Regions from separate parts of the Microbacterium gilvum genome, predicted to be linked through region 2. Evidence: riboswitches for the same ligand, from Rfam matches in the RefSeq annotation. Region 2 holds a riboswitch; the other holds the start of a gene.
The links. Region 2 has a riboswitch for thiamine pyrophosphate ahead of thiC (phosphomethylpyrimidine synthase ThiC). Riboswitches for the same ligand answer to the same signal wherever they lie in the genome.

Region 1 (7,477 bases), on a different contig from region 2:
TACGTCTCCATCAAGGTGTCGTCGACCGTGGCCCCGCACAGCCCGTGGGCGTTCGACGAGGCCGTCGAGCACGCCGTCGCCGCGCTCGCGCCGCTGTACGCGCTCGCGCAGGAGAGGGGCACCTTCCTCAACCTCGACATGGAGGAGTACAAGGACCTCGACCTCACGCTCGCGGTGTTCACCCGGATCCTGGAACGGCCGAGGTTCCGCGGCCTCGAGGCGGGCATCGTGCTGCAGGCCTACCTGCCGGACGCCCTCGGCGCCATGATGCGCCTGCAGGAGTGGGCGGCGCGGCGGGTCGCGGAAGGCGGCGCCCCCGTCAAGGTGCGCGTCGTGAAGGGCGCGAACCTCCCCATGGAGCAGGTGGACGCCGAGACCCACGGATGGCCCCTCGCGACGTGGTCGTCGAAGCAGGAGTCGGATGCGTCGTACAAGGCCGTGCTCGACTACGCCCTGCACGCCGACCGCATCGGCAACGTGCGGCTCGGGGTCGCCGGCCACAACCTCTTCGACGTCGCGCTCGCGTGGCTGCTCGCACAGCGCCGCGGCGTGGCGGGTGGGCCTGGCGTCGAGTTCGAGATGCTGCTCGGGATGGCCACGGCGCAGGCCGAGGTCGTCCGCCGCGACGTGGGCGGACTGCTGCTCTACACGCCCGTCGTCCATCCGGCCGAGTTCGACGTCGCGATCGCGTACCTCGTCCGCCGGCTCGAGGAGGGCGCGAGCTCCGAGAACTTCATGTCGGCGGTCTTCGATCTGGACGGCAGCGCCGAGCTGTTCGCGCGGGAGGAGGCGCGCTTCCGCGCCTCGGCCGCGGCGATGCCGGCGGAGGTACCCGCCCCGCGCCGCGTGCAGGACCGCCGCGCGCCGCAGCCGGCCGCACCCGGCCGCGGCTTCCGCAACGCCCCCGACAGCGACCCGAGCATCTCCGGCAACCGGGAATGGGCCGCGGCCATCCGGAACCGCATGGAGCGCTCGACGCTCGGGCTCGACGCGCTCGCCCGGCACGCCGTCGGCTCCGTCGCGCAGGTCGACGCGCTCGTCGCCGAGACGACCTCCGCCGGCGAGGGATGGCGCGCGCTCGGCGCCGAGGCGCGCGCGGCCATCCTGCACCGTGCGGGCGAGGTGCTCGAGGCGCGCCGAGCCGACCTGCTCGAGGTGATGGGAGCCGAGTGCGGCAAGGTGATCGAGCAGGGCGACCCCGAGGTGTCGGAGGCGATCGACTTCGCGCACTACTACGCCGAGAGCGCCCTCGCGCTCCGCGACGTCGACGGCGCCGTGTTCGCCCCCGTGCGCCTGACGGTCGTGACCCCGCCGTGGAACTTCCCCGTCGCCATCCCCGCCGGCTCGTCGCTCGCCGCGCTCGCGGCCGGCTCTCCCGTCGTCCTGAAGCCCGCCCCGCAGGCTCAGCGCTGCGGGGCGGTGCTCGCCGAGGCGCTCTGGGAGGCCGGTGTGCCGCGCGACGTGCTGCGGCTCGCGATCGCCGAGGAGGGCGAGGTCGGTCGCCGACTCGTCGCCCACCCCGCCGTCGAGCGGGTCGTCCTCACGGGTGCCTACGAGACGGCGGAGCTCTTCCGCTCGTTCCGTGCCGACCTGCCGCTGCTCGCCGAGACGAGCGGCAAGAACGCGATCATCGTCACGCCGTCGGCCGACCTCGATCTGGCGGCGAAGGACGTCGCGTCCTCGGCCTTCGGGCACGCGGGGCAGAAGTGCTCCGCCGCCTCGCTCGTCGTGCTCGTGGGGTCCGCGGCGCGCAGCGAGCGCTTCCGCCGCCAACTGGTCGACGCCGTCGACGGCTACGAGGTGGGCATGCCGTGGGATGCGGCCTCGCGCATCGGGCCGCTCATCGCTCCGGCCGAGGGCGGGCTGGAGCGCGCGCTCACGCGCCTCGAGCCCGGCCAGCGCTGGGTGCGCGAGCCGCGCATGCTCGACCGCGACGGCGCGCTGTGGAGCCCCGGCATCCGCGACGGCGTGCAGCCGGGCAGCGAGTTCCACCTCACGGAGTACTTCGGCCCTGTGCTCGGCATCATGGCGGCCGCGACGCTCGACGAGGCGATCGACATCGTCCGCGCCGTCGACTACGGGCTCACGTCCGGGCTCCACGCGCTCGACGAAGACGAGATCGCGCGGTGGCTCGAGCGCATCGACGTGGGCAACGCCTACGTGAACCGCGGCACGACGGGCGCCATCGTGCAGCGGCAGCCGTTCGGCGGCTGGAAGAGGTCGGCGGTCGGCGCCGGCACGAAGGCGGGCGGTCCGAGCTACCTCTACGGGTTCGGCACCTGGGCGGATGCTCCTGTGTCCGAAGCGGCGGCCTCCGACGCGGCGTCCGCCCGCGCCGTCGCGGTCGTCGGCGGCGACGCGTGGCTCGCCCGGGCGCTCGCGACCGACATCCGGGCGATGGGCGAGGAGTTCGGCATCGCGCGCGACGTGCAGGGCCTCCGCCTGGAGCAGAACGTGCTGCGGTACGCGCCGTGCCCCGTGACGGTGCGGTTCGACGGCCGGCCTGAGGCAGAGCTCGTGCGCGTCGTCGCCGCGGGCCTCCGCGCGGGCGCTCCGGTCGTCGTCAGCGCGGCGGCGACCCTGTCGGGGTCCGTCGGCGGATGGCTGCGCGACGCAGGTGTTCCCGTGCACGTCGACGACGCCGACGCATGGACCGCCCGGTGCGCGGCGCTTGCCGCGACGGGAGGGCGCATCCGGCTGGTGGGCGGCTCGGTCGGCGAGGTCGTCGCGGCCACCGGCGGATCGCCCGCCGTCGCCGTGTACGACGGCCCCGTGACGTCGGCCGGCCGCGTCGAGCTGCTGCCGTTCGTGCGGGAGCAGGCGGTGTCGATCACGGCCCACCGGTTCGGGAACGAGCGCCGCTATCCCGTCCCGGGTCTCGCCGGCGCCTGACCTCAGTCGAGGCCGAGCAGCGCGAGGGGGTGGGTGAGGCGCCAGAGGAACGACGGCGCGGGGACGGCCTCCGACAGCTGCAGCGGGACGCTCGCGGAGTCCATGCCGCCCGTCACGAGCAGCGTCCCGACCTCGTCGCCCGCGTCGTCTCCGATCGCGACCTCGTAGTCGGCCTCGGTCGCGGGGGCCACGCCCTGCCAGGAGATGACGTCGGCGTCGGAGGACGTCACGACCGTGCTCTGCGCGCCCCATTCCGTCGTGATGCGCGCGACGGCAGCGCCCGCCTCGACGGCGGTCACCTGCTGCATGCCCTCCTCGAGCTGGTCGAGCAGGGTGCGGCTGACGATCTCGCGGCTGTCCTCGTCGGGCTGGCCGAGCACGGCCGAGTACAGCGTGACGGTGGTCTGCCCGATCGTGACGTCCTTCGCGGCGAGCAGATTGAAGTACTCCGTGCCCGTCGACCACAGCGAGCCGGTCTTGAGCCCGATGATGCCCTCGTCGCCGATGAGCGGGTTCGAGTTCTCGACGAGCCCCGCCCCCGGCAGCGTCACGGAGTCCTGCGCCATGATCTCGGCGAGCACGGGGTCCTGCTCCGCCCTCTCGGCGAGGGCGATGAGCGCGCGGGCCGACGCGAGGTTGCCCGGGTCGATGCCGCTCGGGTCGGTCACGGTGATGCCGTCGAGGCCGTTGTCGGCCAGCCAGGTGGTCGCGTCGGCGAGCCACGCCTCCTGCGTTCCCCAGATCTCCTCGACGAGGCGGTCGACGTAGTTGTTCGCGGAGCCGAGCATGACGCCCTGCAGCATCTGGTAGAGCGTGAGCGTGCCGTCGACGGGGACGTCGACGGCCGACTCGTCGGCGTACAGATACGCCCAGTACTCGTCGCTGTCGGCCTGCGTGAACGCGAAGGTCGCGCCGTCGTCGCCGACCGCGAGCCCCTGGTCCTCGATGATCATGAGCGCCGTGACGACCTTCGTGATGCTCGCCATCGGCAGCGACTCGTCGTCCGACGAGATGGCGCCGCCCGGCCCGCCCTGCGCCGCGAGAGCCGACGTGCCGTCCTCGGGCCACGCGACGGGGAACTCCTCGCCGATCGGCGTCTCGACCGCGAGGGCCGACACGCTCGGCTCGACGCTCGACAGCGGCCACAGCGCGCACGCGGCGACGTAGCCGACGGCGAGCACGCCGAGGGCGGCGACGGGGCCGATCCATCCGCGCCGCCGCGGCGGAAGGGGCAGGATGGCGGCCCCACGCGGCCGTGCCGCGGCGGGCGGGCCTGCGGGCGGTGCGTCCGCGACGGCATCCGCATCGACCCACGAGAGCGCGGCGGTCGACGGGAGGAGCGGCGTCGGTCCGGTCGGTGCGGGTGCGGGTGCGGGCTCTTCGGCGGCTGCGACCTGCGCCGCCTCATCCGGCGCTGTCACGTCCGGCGCTGTCTGCTCCGGCACCGCCTCGTCTGGCGCGGCGTCGGCGGCCGTGTCCGCGGCGACCGGCGCATCCGCTGCGGGCGTCCCGTCGGCGACCGCGCGATGCTCCCGGCGCGACCGACGCGAGGTCGCGCCGGCCTCGGGTGCCGGGATGTCGTCGATTGCCACCCGCCTACGGTACCCCGTCGCACCTCGGAGCCAGCGGCGCGGGGCCCCGCGGAGGAGTAGAATCAGCCGCACATCACACGGGAGTCCGCCGAGCCGGGCTGAGAGGACGCGAGCCGCGCGTCGACCGTCGAACCTGATCCGGGTCATGCCGGCGCAGGAAGGAGAACAGAATGTCCACGTCCGTGTCCGGAACCAGGACCCCCCGCCGCTACACGTGGCGCGTGGTCGACATCGTCGTCGCGAGCGTCATCGGCGTCGCGGCGGGCGTCGTCTTCTGGCTGTGGGGCCAGGCCTGGCCCGCCCTCGACAGCCTCCTCTCGTTCACGCCCGGCCTGTCGGGGCTGCTCGCGGGCGGATGGCTGTTCGCCGGCGTGCTGGGCGGCCTCGTCGTCCGCAAGCCGGGGGCGGCCCTCTACACCGAGATCGTCGCGGCCGTCGTGTCGATGCTCATCGGCACGCAGTGGGGCTTCACGACCTTCATCTGGGGCGTCGTGCAGGGCCTCGGCGCCGAACTGGGCTTCGCGCTGCTCGCCTACGCCAACTGGCGCCTCCTCGGTGCGCTGCTGTCCGGTGCGCTCGCGGGCGTCGCGGTGGCGGTGCTCGACACGAACTTCTCGAGCGTCGCGGCGCTCGCCGTGGAGGTGCGCCTCGTCTACGCGGCGTCCGCCGTCGTCTCGGGCATCGTGCTCGCGGGGCTGGTGTCGCTCGTCATCACGCGCGCGCTCGCCGCGACGGGGGCCCTCGACCGCTTCGCGTCCGGCCGCGAGCTGCGTGCGCGTCGAGCGGGAGGCGCCAGCGCCGCGTGACCGCGCGGATCGAGGCCCGCGGCTGGGGATGGCGGCACGCCGGCCGCAGCGGGTGGGCGGTGTCGGACGTCGACATCGTCGTCGAGCCGGGGGAGCGGGTGCTGCTGCTCGGCGCCAGCGGCTCCGGCAAGTCGACGCTGCTGCGCGGCCTCGCGGGGGTGCTGGGCGACGAGGAGGACGGCGACGCCGCGGGCGAGCTGCTCGTCGACGGCCGCCCCGCGGCGCAGGCGCGCGGCGCCGCGGGTCTCGTCCTCCAGGACCCGGACGCCCAGGTCGTGCTCGCGCGCGTGGGCGACGACGTCGCGTTCGCGTGCGAGAACCTCGGCGTGCCGCGCGACGAGATCTGGCGCCGCGTCCCGCAGGCGCTCGACGCCGTCGGCCTCCGCCTCCCGCTCGACCATCCGACCACCGCTCTCTCGGGCGGACAGAAGCAGCGCCTCGCCCTCGCCGGCCTCCTCGCCATGCGGCCGGGCCTGCTGCTCCTCGACGAGCCGACCGCGAACCTCGATCCCGAGGGCGCGGTCGATGTGCGGGACGCCGTCGTGGCGGCCGCGGAGGCGACCGGCTCGACGCTCGTCGTCGTGGAGCACCGCGTCGCGCTGTGGGCCGAGCATGTCGACCGCGTCGTCGTGCTCGGCGCGGGCGGCGGCGTGATCGCCGATGGCGCGCCCGGTGCCGTCTTCGACGCCCACGGCTCCGTGCTCACGGCGGCCGGCGTCTGGGTGCCGGGCGTCGTCCCGGAGATCCCGCGGACGCCGCCGCGACGCTCCGGCGTCGAGCTGCTGCGGGCCGAGCGGCTCGCCGTCGGGCGCCGGCCGCTCGGAGCGCGGCAGGCGCGGACCGTGGCCGACGGCATCGACCTCGCCGTGGCCTCGGGGACGGCGACGGCCGTGCTCGGCCCCAACGGCGCGGGCAAGTCGACGCTGGCCGCGACGCTCGCCGGCCTGCTCGCGCCCGCCGGCGGCGCTCTGACCGCCTCCGCCGAGCTCGCGGCGGGCGCACGGGGGGAGCCGGTGCGGTGGACGTCGCGCCAGCTGCTCACCCGCATAGGCATGCTGTTCCAGTCCCCGGAGCACCAGCTGCTCGCCTCGTCCGTGCGCGACGAGCTCGAGGTCGGCCCGCGGGCCCTGCGGTCCGACCCTGCGACGACCGCGCGGACGGTCGACGACCTCCTCGCCCGGCTGCGACTCACCGCGCTCGCCGACGAGAACCCGTTCACCCTCTCGGGCGGCGAGAAGCGGCGGCTCACCGTCGCCGCGTCGCTCGTGACGCGTCCGCGCCTCCTCGTGCTCGACGAGCCCACCTACGGGCAGGACGCGCGCACATGGCGCGAGCTCGCCATCCTGCTCGACGACGTGCGCGCCGACGGGACCGCGCTCGTCGTGGTGACGCACGACCGCCCGCTCGTCGACGCCCTCGCCGACGACGTCGTCGTGCTCGGCCCCGCCGTCGCGGGGGCCGCCGCATGAGCGTCGTCACGATCGACGCGCGGCGGTCTCCGCTCGGGAGCGTGAACGCCGTCGCGAAGCTCGCCGCCGCCCTCGTGATCGGCGTGGTGCTGCTGCTGTCGATCGACCCCGTCTCGGCGGGCGTCTCGCTGCTCCTCACGCTGCTCGTGCTGCCGTTCGCGCGGCTCTCGGCCCGCGATCTGTGGGCGCGGCTGTGGCCCATCGGCGCGTCGGCGCTCATCGCGTGCCTCGCGACGACCCTGTACGGCCGCCAGAGCGGCACGACGTATCTCGAATGGGGACTGCTCCGTGTGAGCGACGGCTCCCTCTCGCTCGCCATCGCCATCCTGCTGCGCGTGCTCGCGATCGCGGTGCCGTCGGTCGTCCTCTTCGCCACGACCGACCCGACAGACCTCGCCGACGCGCTCGCCCAGATCCTGCGCCTCCCCGCACGATTCGTGCTGGGCGCGCTCGCGGGGCTGCGGCTCGTCGGCCTGCTCGTCGACGACTGGCGGGAGCTCGGGATGGCGCGCCGCGCGCGAGGCGTCGCCGACTCGGGGCGGCTCCGGCGCCTCGCGGGGCAGACCTTCGCCCTCTTCGTGCTGGCCATCCGCCGCGGCACGAAGCTCGCGACCGCCATGGAGGCCCGCGGGTTCGGCGCGCCCGTGCGCCGCACCTGGGCGCGCCCCTCGCGGCTCCGTCCACGCGACGGGGTCGTCGTCGTGCTCGCCACGGCGAT
Region 2 (7,477 bases):
CCGCGAGCCGTCCGGCGACGACGGCGTGCCGGAAGGCCGCGGCCATCCGCACGGGGTCGTGCGCGCGTGTGACGGCCGTCGCGAGCAGCACGGCGTCGCACCCCAGCTCCATCGCGAACGCCGCGTCGGAGGCCGTGCCGATGCCGGCATCGAGGACCACCGGCACCGATGCGCGGTCGACGATGAGCTCGATGCTGTGGGGGTTGAGGATGCCGAGCCCCGTGCCGATGGGCGCGCCGAGCGGCATCACCGCGGCGACCCCGAGCTGCTCGAGCCGCAGGGCCGTCACGGGGTCGTCGCCCGTGTACGCGAACACGGCGAACCCCTCGGCGACGAGCCGTTCCGCCGCGTCCAGCAGCTCGACGGGATCGGGCAGCAGCGTCTCGTCGTCCGCGACGACCTCGAGCTTGATCCAGTGCGTGCCGAACGCCTCGCGCGCGAGCTCGGCCGTGAGGACGGCCTCGCGCGCCGTGCGGCATCCGGCCGTGTTCGGCAGCAGCCGGATGCCGCGCTCCCGCAGCATCGCGTACAGGGAGCCGCCCGCGTCGGCGCCGGACGCGCCGTACCGGCGCACGGCGACCGTGGTGAGCTCTGTGCCCGAGGCATCGAGCGCGTCGCCCAGCACCTCGAGGCTCGGCGCCCCTCCGGTGCCGAGGATGAGCCGGGAGCCGAGGGCGACGCCGTCGACGACGAGCGCATCCATGTCAGCCTCCCTGCGCCGCGGTCAGCACCTCGACGCGTGCGCCGGCGCCGAGGAGGCGGGACGACCATGCCGCGCGGGGCACGACGACTCCGTCGACGGCGACAGCGACGCCGAGAGGGGCGCCGTCGAGGGGCGCGCCGTCCGCGTCGAGCCGGCGGCCCGTGAGCGCCTCGACGACGGCGTCGACGGCCGAGCCCGACGCGACGCGCACGGGACTGCCGTTGGCGGTGATCTCGATCATGCAGGTGCTCCTTCGAGCGGGAGGGGGACGGAGGCGCGGCGCTCACGGCTGACGCGCGCGGGGGAGAAGCTGCCTCGGGCGAAGCGGCCTCGGGCGAAGCGGCCTGGGTCGAGCAGCGCTGCGAAGGGGTGCGCACGCGCGCCGTCGAGCTCATCCCGGACGAGCGCCGCGATGAGCGGGGCGAGCAGCACGCCGTTCCGGTAGGTGCCCGACGCGACGACGAGGCCGTCGTCGATCCGCCCGACCAGCGGCAGATGATCGGGGGTCGCCGGCCTCGCACGGGCGACCGCCTCGACGAAGCGGTGGTCCTCGATCGCGGGGACGACCTCCGCCGCGTCGCGCAGCAGGGAGAGGACCCCTCCCGCCGACACGTCGTCGTCGCCGTCTTCGCGCTGTGTCGCCCCCACCACGAGACCGCCATCTGCTCGCGGCACGAGGTAGACCGACCGGCCGCGCACAGACGCGCGGATGGTCTGCGCCACGGCCCCGCGCCCCGCCGCCCGCAGACGCAGGATGTCGCCGTGCACCGGTCGGATGGTGCCGGACGGGACGATGCCGGATGGGAGGAGACCCGTCATGTCGAGCCCCGTCGCCAGCACCACCTCGGCGGCCTCGAGGGCGGTGCCGTCGTCGAGCACGACTCCGCAGGCGGCGCCCGTGCGGCCGCGGCGCAGCGCCCGCACCGCGCGCCGGATGACCGTGCCCGCCGGCAGCGCTGCGCGCAGCGCGGACGTGAACGCGCGCGGATCGACGCGATGGTCGTCGGGTGCCGTGTAGGCGCACGCGATGCCGGGTGCCAGCAGGGGTTCGACCCGACGGGCCGCGTGCACGGCCATCCGCTCGGCGCGCAAAGGCGCGGCCGCCGGCGACGCGAGCAGCGCCGACAGGCGTGCGCGGTCGGCGGCATCGACCCCGACGAGCAGCGTCGCGTGCCGCTCGTACCCGCACGCCGCGGCCCCGCCGGGCTGCGCGTCGACGAAGGCGGGATACCGCCGGGCGGCCTCGATCAGCAACGGCAGGGTGGCCGGCTCGCTCGGCTCGAACTCGCCCACGGGGCTCAGCATGCCGGCAGCGGCATACGTCGCGCCGGTGCCCGGATCCGGGTCGACGAGCCGCACGGAGCGCCCGGAGCGGACGCACTCCGTCGCGATGGCGGTGCCGACGACGCCCGCGCCGACGACGATCACGTCGACGACCGAGCCGGCATCGTCCGCCCTCGCGTCCTCCCCCCAGGCGCCAGCCCGGGAATCAGCCGCGCACACGGAGTCAGCCGCGCACACGGGGCTCGGCGAGGTACACCGTCGACCCGGCCGCCGCGAACTCCTGAGACTTGCGGCGCATCGCGGCGATCGCCTGCTGCTCCTCCGCTCCTCCGAAGCGATCGCGGATGTCCTGCGAGATGCGCATGGAGCAGAACTTCGGACCGCACATGGAGCAGAAGTGCGCGGTCTTCGCGGGCTCCGCGGGGAGCGTCTCGTCGTGGAACTCCTCCGCCGTGTCGGGGTCGAGCGACAGCGCGAACTGATCGCGCCAGCGGAACTCGAATCGCGCCTTCGAGAGCGCGTCGTCGCGCTCGTGCGCGCCCGGGTGGCCCTTCGCGAGGTCGGCGGCGTGTGCGGCGATCTTGTAGGTGATGACGCCCGTCTTCACGTCGTTGCGGTCGGGCAGGCCGAGGTGCTCCTTGGGCGTGACGTAGCAGAGCATCGCCGTCCCCCACCGCGCGATCTCGGTCGCTCCGATGGCCGACGTGATGTGGTCGTATCCGGGGGCGACGTCGGTCACGAGAGGGCCGAGCGTGTAGAACGGCGCGCCGGAGCAGAGCTCCTGCTGCCGCTCCACGTTCTCGCGTACGAGGTGCAGCGGCACGTGGCCCGGGCCCTCCACCATCACCTGCACATCGTGCTCCCACGCGCGGTGCGTGAGCTCGGCGAGCGTGTCGAGCTCTGCGAACTGCGCTGCGTCGTTGGCGTCGGCGGTCGAGCCGGGCCGCAGCCCGTCGCCCAGGGAGAACGCGACGTCGTAGCGGGCGAAGATCTCGCACAGCTCGTCGAAGTGCGTGTAGAGGAAGTTCTCCTCGTGGTGTGCGAGACACCACCCGGCCATGATCGAGCCGCCGCGCGAGACGATGCCCGTGACGCGATCGGCCGTGAGCGGCACGTAGCGCAGCAGGACGCCGGCGTGGATCGTCATGTAGTCGACGCCCTGTTCGCACTGCTCGATCACGGTGTCGCGGAAGACCTCCCAGGTGAGCCGGTGCGCCTGCCCGTCGACCTTCTCGAGCGCCTGGTAGATCGGCACGGTGCCGATGGGGACGGGAGCGTTGCGGATGATCCACTCGCGCGTCGTGTGGATGTCGTCGCCCGTCGACAGGTCCATGACGGTGTCGGCGCCCCACGTCGTCGCCCAGGAGAGCTTCTCGACCTCCTCCGCGATCGAGCTCGTGACCGCGGAGTTGCCGATGTTGGCGTTGATCTTCACGAGGAACGCACGGCCGATGATCATCGGCTCGGCCTCGGGATGGTTGACGTTGAGCGGGATGATCGCGCGCCCCGCCGCGAGCTCCGAGCGCACGAGCTCGACGTCGCATCCCTCCCGCAGGGCGACGAAGCGCATCTCGTCGGTGACGATCCCGCGGCGCGCGTAGTGCATCTGGGTCACGGTGCGCCCGGGGAGTGCGCGACGGGGCCGGTGCGCGTCGCCTCGCCATTCCTCGGACGCCGATCCCCTGCGCGCGGCCGATCGGCCGTCGTCCTGCAGATCGCGAGGGCGTCCGTCGTACGTCTCGGTGTCGCCACGCCGCGCGATCCACCGCTCGCGCAGGCGCGGGATGCCGCGGACCGGGTCGCCCCCGGGTCCCTGCGTCCGGTAGGCCGTGAACGGTGCGTTGACCTGGCCGTTCGGGGACGGCCCGAGGGCGATGCGGGTGACTGGCACCCGGATCCCGTGCTCGTCGTCGTGCAGATACGCGAGCGAGTGCGTCGCTTCCAGGGTGCGCAAAAGAGCTGCTCCTACTTCCTACGCCGGCATGACCCGTACAGGTTCGACGGTCGCGGGCAGCGTCAGCCCGTTCTCAGCCCCTGCTGGGACTCCCGTGTGGACCGGATCAGAGTAGCAGGGGCGCGATCGGGCGCAAGTCGGACGCCGGAAGCGGATCAGAGGGCGTCGAGGAGGGTGCGCAACCGCGCATATTCCGCCTCGGGAATTGAGTAGCCGTGCTCAGGTGCGGGGTATCCGGACGACCGGACATCGTCCGCGTAGGCGGCGACGCCCGCGATCATCCGCTCTCGGAGATCGTCGTAGCGCTTGACGAAGCGGGCGGCGCGCCCTCCATATATTCCGAGAAGATCATGGAAGACGAGCACCTGCCCGTCGACCGCGGGCCCTGCGCCGATGCCGATGACCGGCACGTGCACGCGCGGCATGATCGCCGCGGCGACGTCGCTCGGGATCGCCTCGAAGACGATCGAGAAGCAGCCGGCCTCCTGCAGCGCGAGCGCGCTCTCGCACACGGCCAGCGCCTCCTCCGCCGTGCGTCCCTGGGCACGGTAGCCGCCGAGCGCCGTGGCCGTCTGCGGGGTCAGCCCGACGTGGCCCATGACGGGGACGCCCGCACGCACGATGGCGCGCGCCCTGTCGACCGAGCTGCCGCCGCGCTCTATCTTGACGGCGTCGCATCCGGTCTCCTTCACGAACCGCAACGCCGTCGCCACGGCCGCCTCGTCGGAGCCCTCGTACGACCCGAACGGCAGGTCGACGACCAGCAGCGGCCCGTCGAGCCCCCGGCGGACGGCACGCGCGAGCATGATCATCTCGTCGACCGTCACGGGCACCGTGCTGTCGTAGCCGAGCACCGTCATCGCCGCGGAGTCGCCCACGAGCACGACGTCGACGCCTGCGGCGTCTGCGACCTGGGCGCTCGGATGGTCGTAGGCCGTGACCATGACGATCGGCTCGCCGTCGGCCTTCTTCGCCGTGAGGTCGCCGATGCCCGTGCGGCGGCGCGCCTGATCGGGGCGCGCGCTCACACCGCCTCCGTGAGCAGACGCGCGACGGCGTCGTCCACGGCGATGATGCCGTTGCCGCGGTCGACGTGGACGACGACGGGCTCGTAGACCTCGAGGTCGGCCTCGTCGTACTCGCCGTACGAGATGACGATGATCGTGTCACCCGTGTGGACGAGCCGCGCGGCGGCGCCGTTGACCTGCATGACACCGGAGCCGCGCTCCCCCGCGATCGTGTAGGTCTCGAAGCGGGCGCCGTTGTCGACGTCGACGACGTGCACCTGCTCGTGCTCGAGGATGTCGGCCGCTTCGAGCAGGTCGGGGTCGACCGTGATGGAGCCGACGTAGTGCAGATCGCTGGCCGTGATGGTGGCGCGGTGGATCTTGGACTTCAGCATGGTGCGGCGCATCATGCGCCTCCCCTCAGGATGCGGTTGTCGATGAGGCGCGCGGCGCCGACCCGGGCGGCGACGGCGAGCAGCGCGTCGCCCTCGAGGGCGTCGAGCGGGCGCAGGTCGACGGCATCGCGCAGCTCGAGGTACTCGGGCACGATCCCCGCGTCGCCGAGCACGGCGAGGGCCGTCGCGATGAGCGCGCCTGCATCCCGCTCGCCGCGTCGTGCGGCGTCGTCCGCCGCTGCGAGCGCGCGGCTCAGCGCCGTGGCCCGCGCGCGCGACTCGGCGTCGAGGTAGACGTTCCGCGAGCTGAGGGCGAGCCCGTCGTCCTCCCGCACGATGGGGCACGCCTCGATGCGCACGGGGATGTCGAGGTCGCGCACGAGGCGCCGCACCACGAGCACCTGCTGGGCGTCCTTCTGCCCGAAGTACGCCGTGTCGGGTGCGACGATGCCGAAGAGCTTCGCGACGACGGTCGCGACGCCGTCGAAGTGGTGCGGCCCGCGTGAGGCGCCGCACAGCACATCGGTGATGCCCTCCACATGGATGGTCGTGGCGAAGCCGTCGGGATACACCTCCGCGACGGGCGGTGCGAAGAGCACGTCGACGCCCTCGGCCTCCGCGAGCGCGGCGTCTCGGGCCTCGTCGCGGGGGTACGCGCCGAGGTCCTCGTTCGCGCCGAACTGCGTCGGGTTGACGAAGAGCGAGACGACGACGAAGCCGTCGACCGCGCGCGCACGGCGCATGAGCGACAGATGCCCTTCATGGAATGCCCCCATCGTGGGCACGAGGCCGATGCTGCGGCCGTCCTCCCTGGCGCGGGCGACGGCATCCCTCACCTCCGCAATCGTGCGCAGGATGATCATGCGACGTCCTTCCTCTGGGACAGATCGGCTGTGCGCGCGCACAGCTCGTCGAAGAGCGGCAGCAGCTCGGGGACCTCGGCCACGGCCTGGCGCTGACGTGCGACGGTATCGGAGTCGCCCCGCGCGACGGGGCCCGTGAGCGCCGCGGCGGGGCCGAGCGCCGCCCAGTTCTCGATCGTCTGCCGGACGAGCGGGGCGAGCATCGCGCGCGCCGTGGGGGCGTCGATCCCGGAGGAGACGGCGACGCGCTCGGCCGTGTCCTGCAGCGTGACGAGGAAGTTCGAGGCGATGGACGCTGCCGCGTGGTACCCGGCGCGCCGTGCGTCGTCGATCGCGACGGGTCGCGCCCCGAGGAGCTCCGCGATGCGCGCGGCGACGGCGAGGGCGTCGTCGTCGCGGCCGGCGACAGCGCAGGCGATGCCGTGGAACACCGAGGGCTCCTCGGAGCCCGTGAAGGTCTGCAGCGGATGCACGCCGAGGTCGACGTCGTCGAGCGGCGTCGCTCCCGAGGTGTGGCCGATGAGACCGCGGTGCCCGCTCAGGTTCCGGGCGGCGGAGGCGATCGCGCTGTCCGGAACGCACAGCAGCACGACGTCCGCGTCGCCGACCGGCTCGCCGCGCCCGGTCGGGCCGAGCACCTCGATCCCCGCTTCGCGGAGCGCGCGCGCGAGGACGACACCGAGGCGTCCGCGGCCGACGACGGCGACGGACGCGGGGGGATGGGCGGGGGCGCGGAGGGTGCTCATGGCGGGGGTGCGCGGTCGAGCGCGTCATGAGTATCCGCCTTCCGGACATCGTCGGCAAAATCAGGTGCCAATGTGCACGCCATCGGGGGCGCCTGATTGTGCGTTTCATCCGAGTTCGACGAACCGAATTGATCATTCTGATTTCGTCATCACCTGTCGACGCGGGTGACGTGAGACCCTCGGAGGGTGACTGCCGATGCCCTCCTCGCCTCCGCTCATGACGCCGTCGCGACGGCGGGCGCGTCGTCCCCCGATCACGCCGACTTCGTCGCGGCGCTCGCCGAGCACGGCCGGGCCGCCCTCGAACGCGGCGGCCCCCCGAGCCACCTGACCGCGAGCCTCTTCCTCTTCGACCGCGACGCCTCGCACATCCTGCTCTGCCTGCACGGCAAGGGACGCTTCTGGGTGCAGCCGGGCGGCCACCTCGAGGCGGGTGACGCGTCGATCGCCGGCGCCGCCCTGCGGGAGCTCGCCGAGGAGACCGGAATCGGGGACGACCTCGTCGACGACCTGAGGGTGGTCGAT

Region 1: linked by a shared signal. The riboswitch ahead of ABD998_RS15830 (ECF transporter S component) and the one ahead of thiC (phosphomethylpyrimidine synthase ThiC) in region 2 are both predicted to bind thiamine pyrophosphate.

What each region holds. Positions count from the first base shown of each region.
Region 1 covers NZ_BAABKO010000006.1:178,984-186,460, forward strand. Annotated here, with positions in the region: gene ABD998_RS15820 (bifunctional proline dehydrogenase/L-glutamate gamma-semialdehyde dehydrogenase) at 1-2,892, shown strand, start outside; gene ABD998_RS15825 (D-alanyl-D-alanine carboxypeptidase family protein) at 2,895-4,484, opposite strand; TPP riboswitch at 4,553-4,661, shown strand; gene ABD998_RS15830 (ECF transporter S component) at 4,655-5,290, shown strand; gene ABD998_RS15835 (ABC transporter ATP-binding protein) at 5,287-6,759, shown strand; gene ABD998_RS15840 (energy-coupling factor transporter transmembrane component T family protein) at 6,756-7,477, shown strand, end outside.
Region 2 covers NZ_BAABKO010000002.1:481,237-488,713, reverse strand. Annotated here, with positions in the region: gene ABD998_RS08110 (thiazole synthase) at 1-703, opposite strand, end outside; gene thiS (sulfur carrier protein ThiS) at 705-944, opposite strand; gene thiO (glycine oxidase ThiO) at 941-2,206, opposite strand; gene thiC (phosphomethylpyrimidine synthase ThiC) at 2,211-3,941, opposite strand; TPP riboswitch at 3,940-4,047, opposite strand; gene panB (3-methyl-2-oxobutanoate hydroxymethyltransferase) at 4,097-4,969, opposite strand; gene panD (aspartate 1-decarboxylase) at 4,966-5,355, opposite strand; gene panC (pantoate--beta-alanine ligase) at 5,355-6,206, opposite strand; gene ABD998_RS08075 (Rossmann-like and DUF2520 domain-containing protein) at 6,203-6,952, opposite strand; gene ABD998_RS08070 (NUDIX hydrolase) at 7,139-7,477, shown strand, end outside.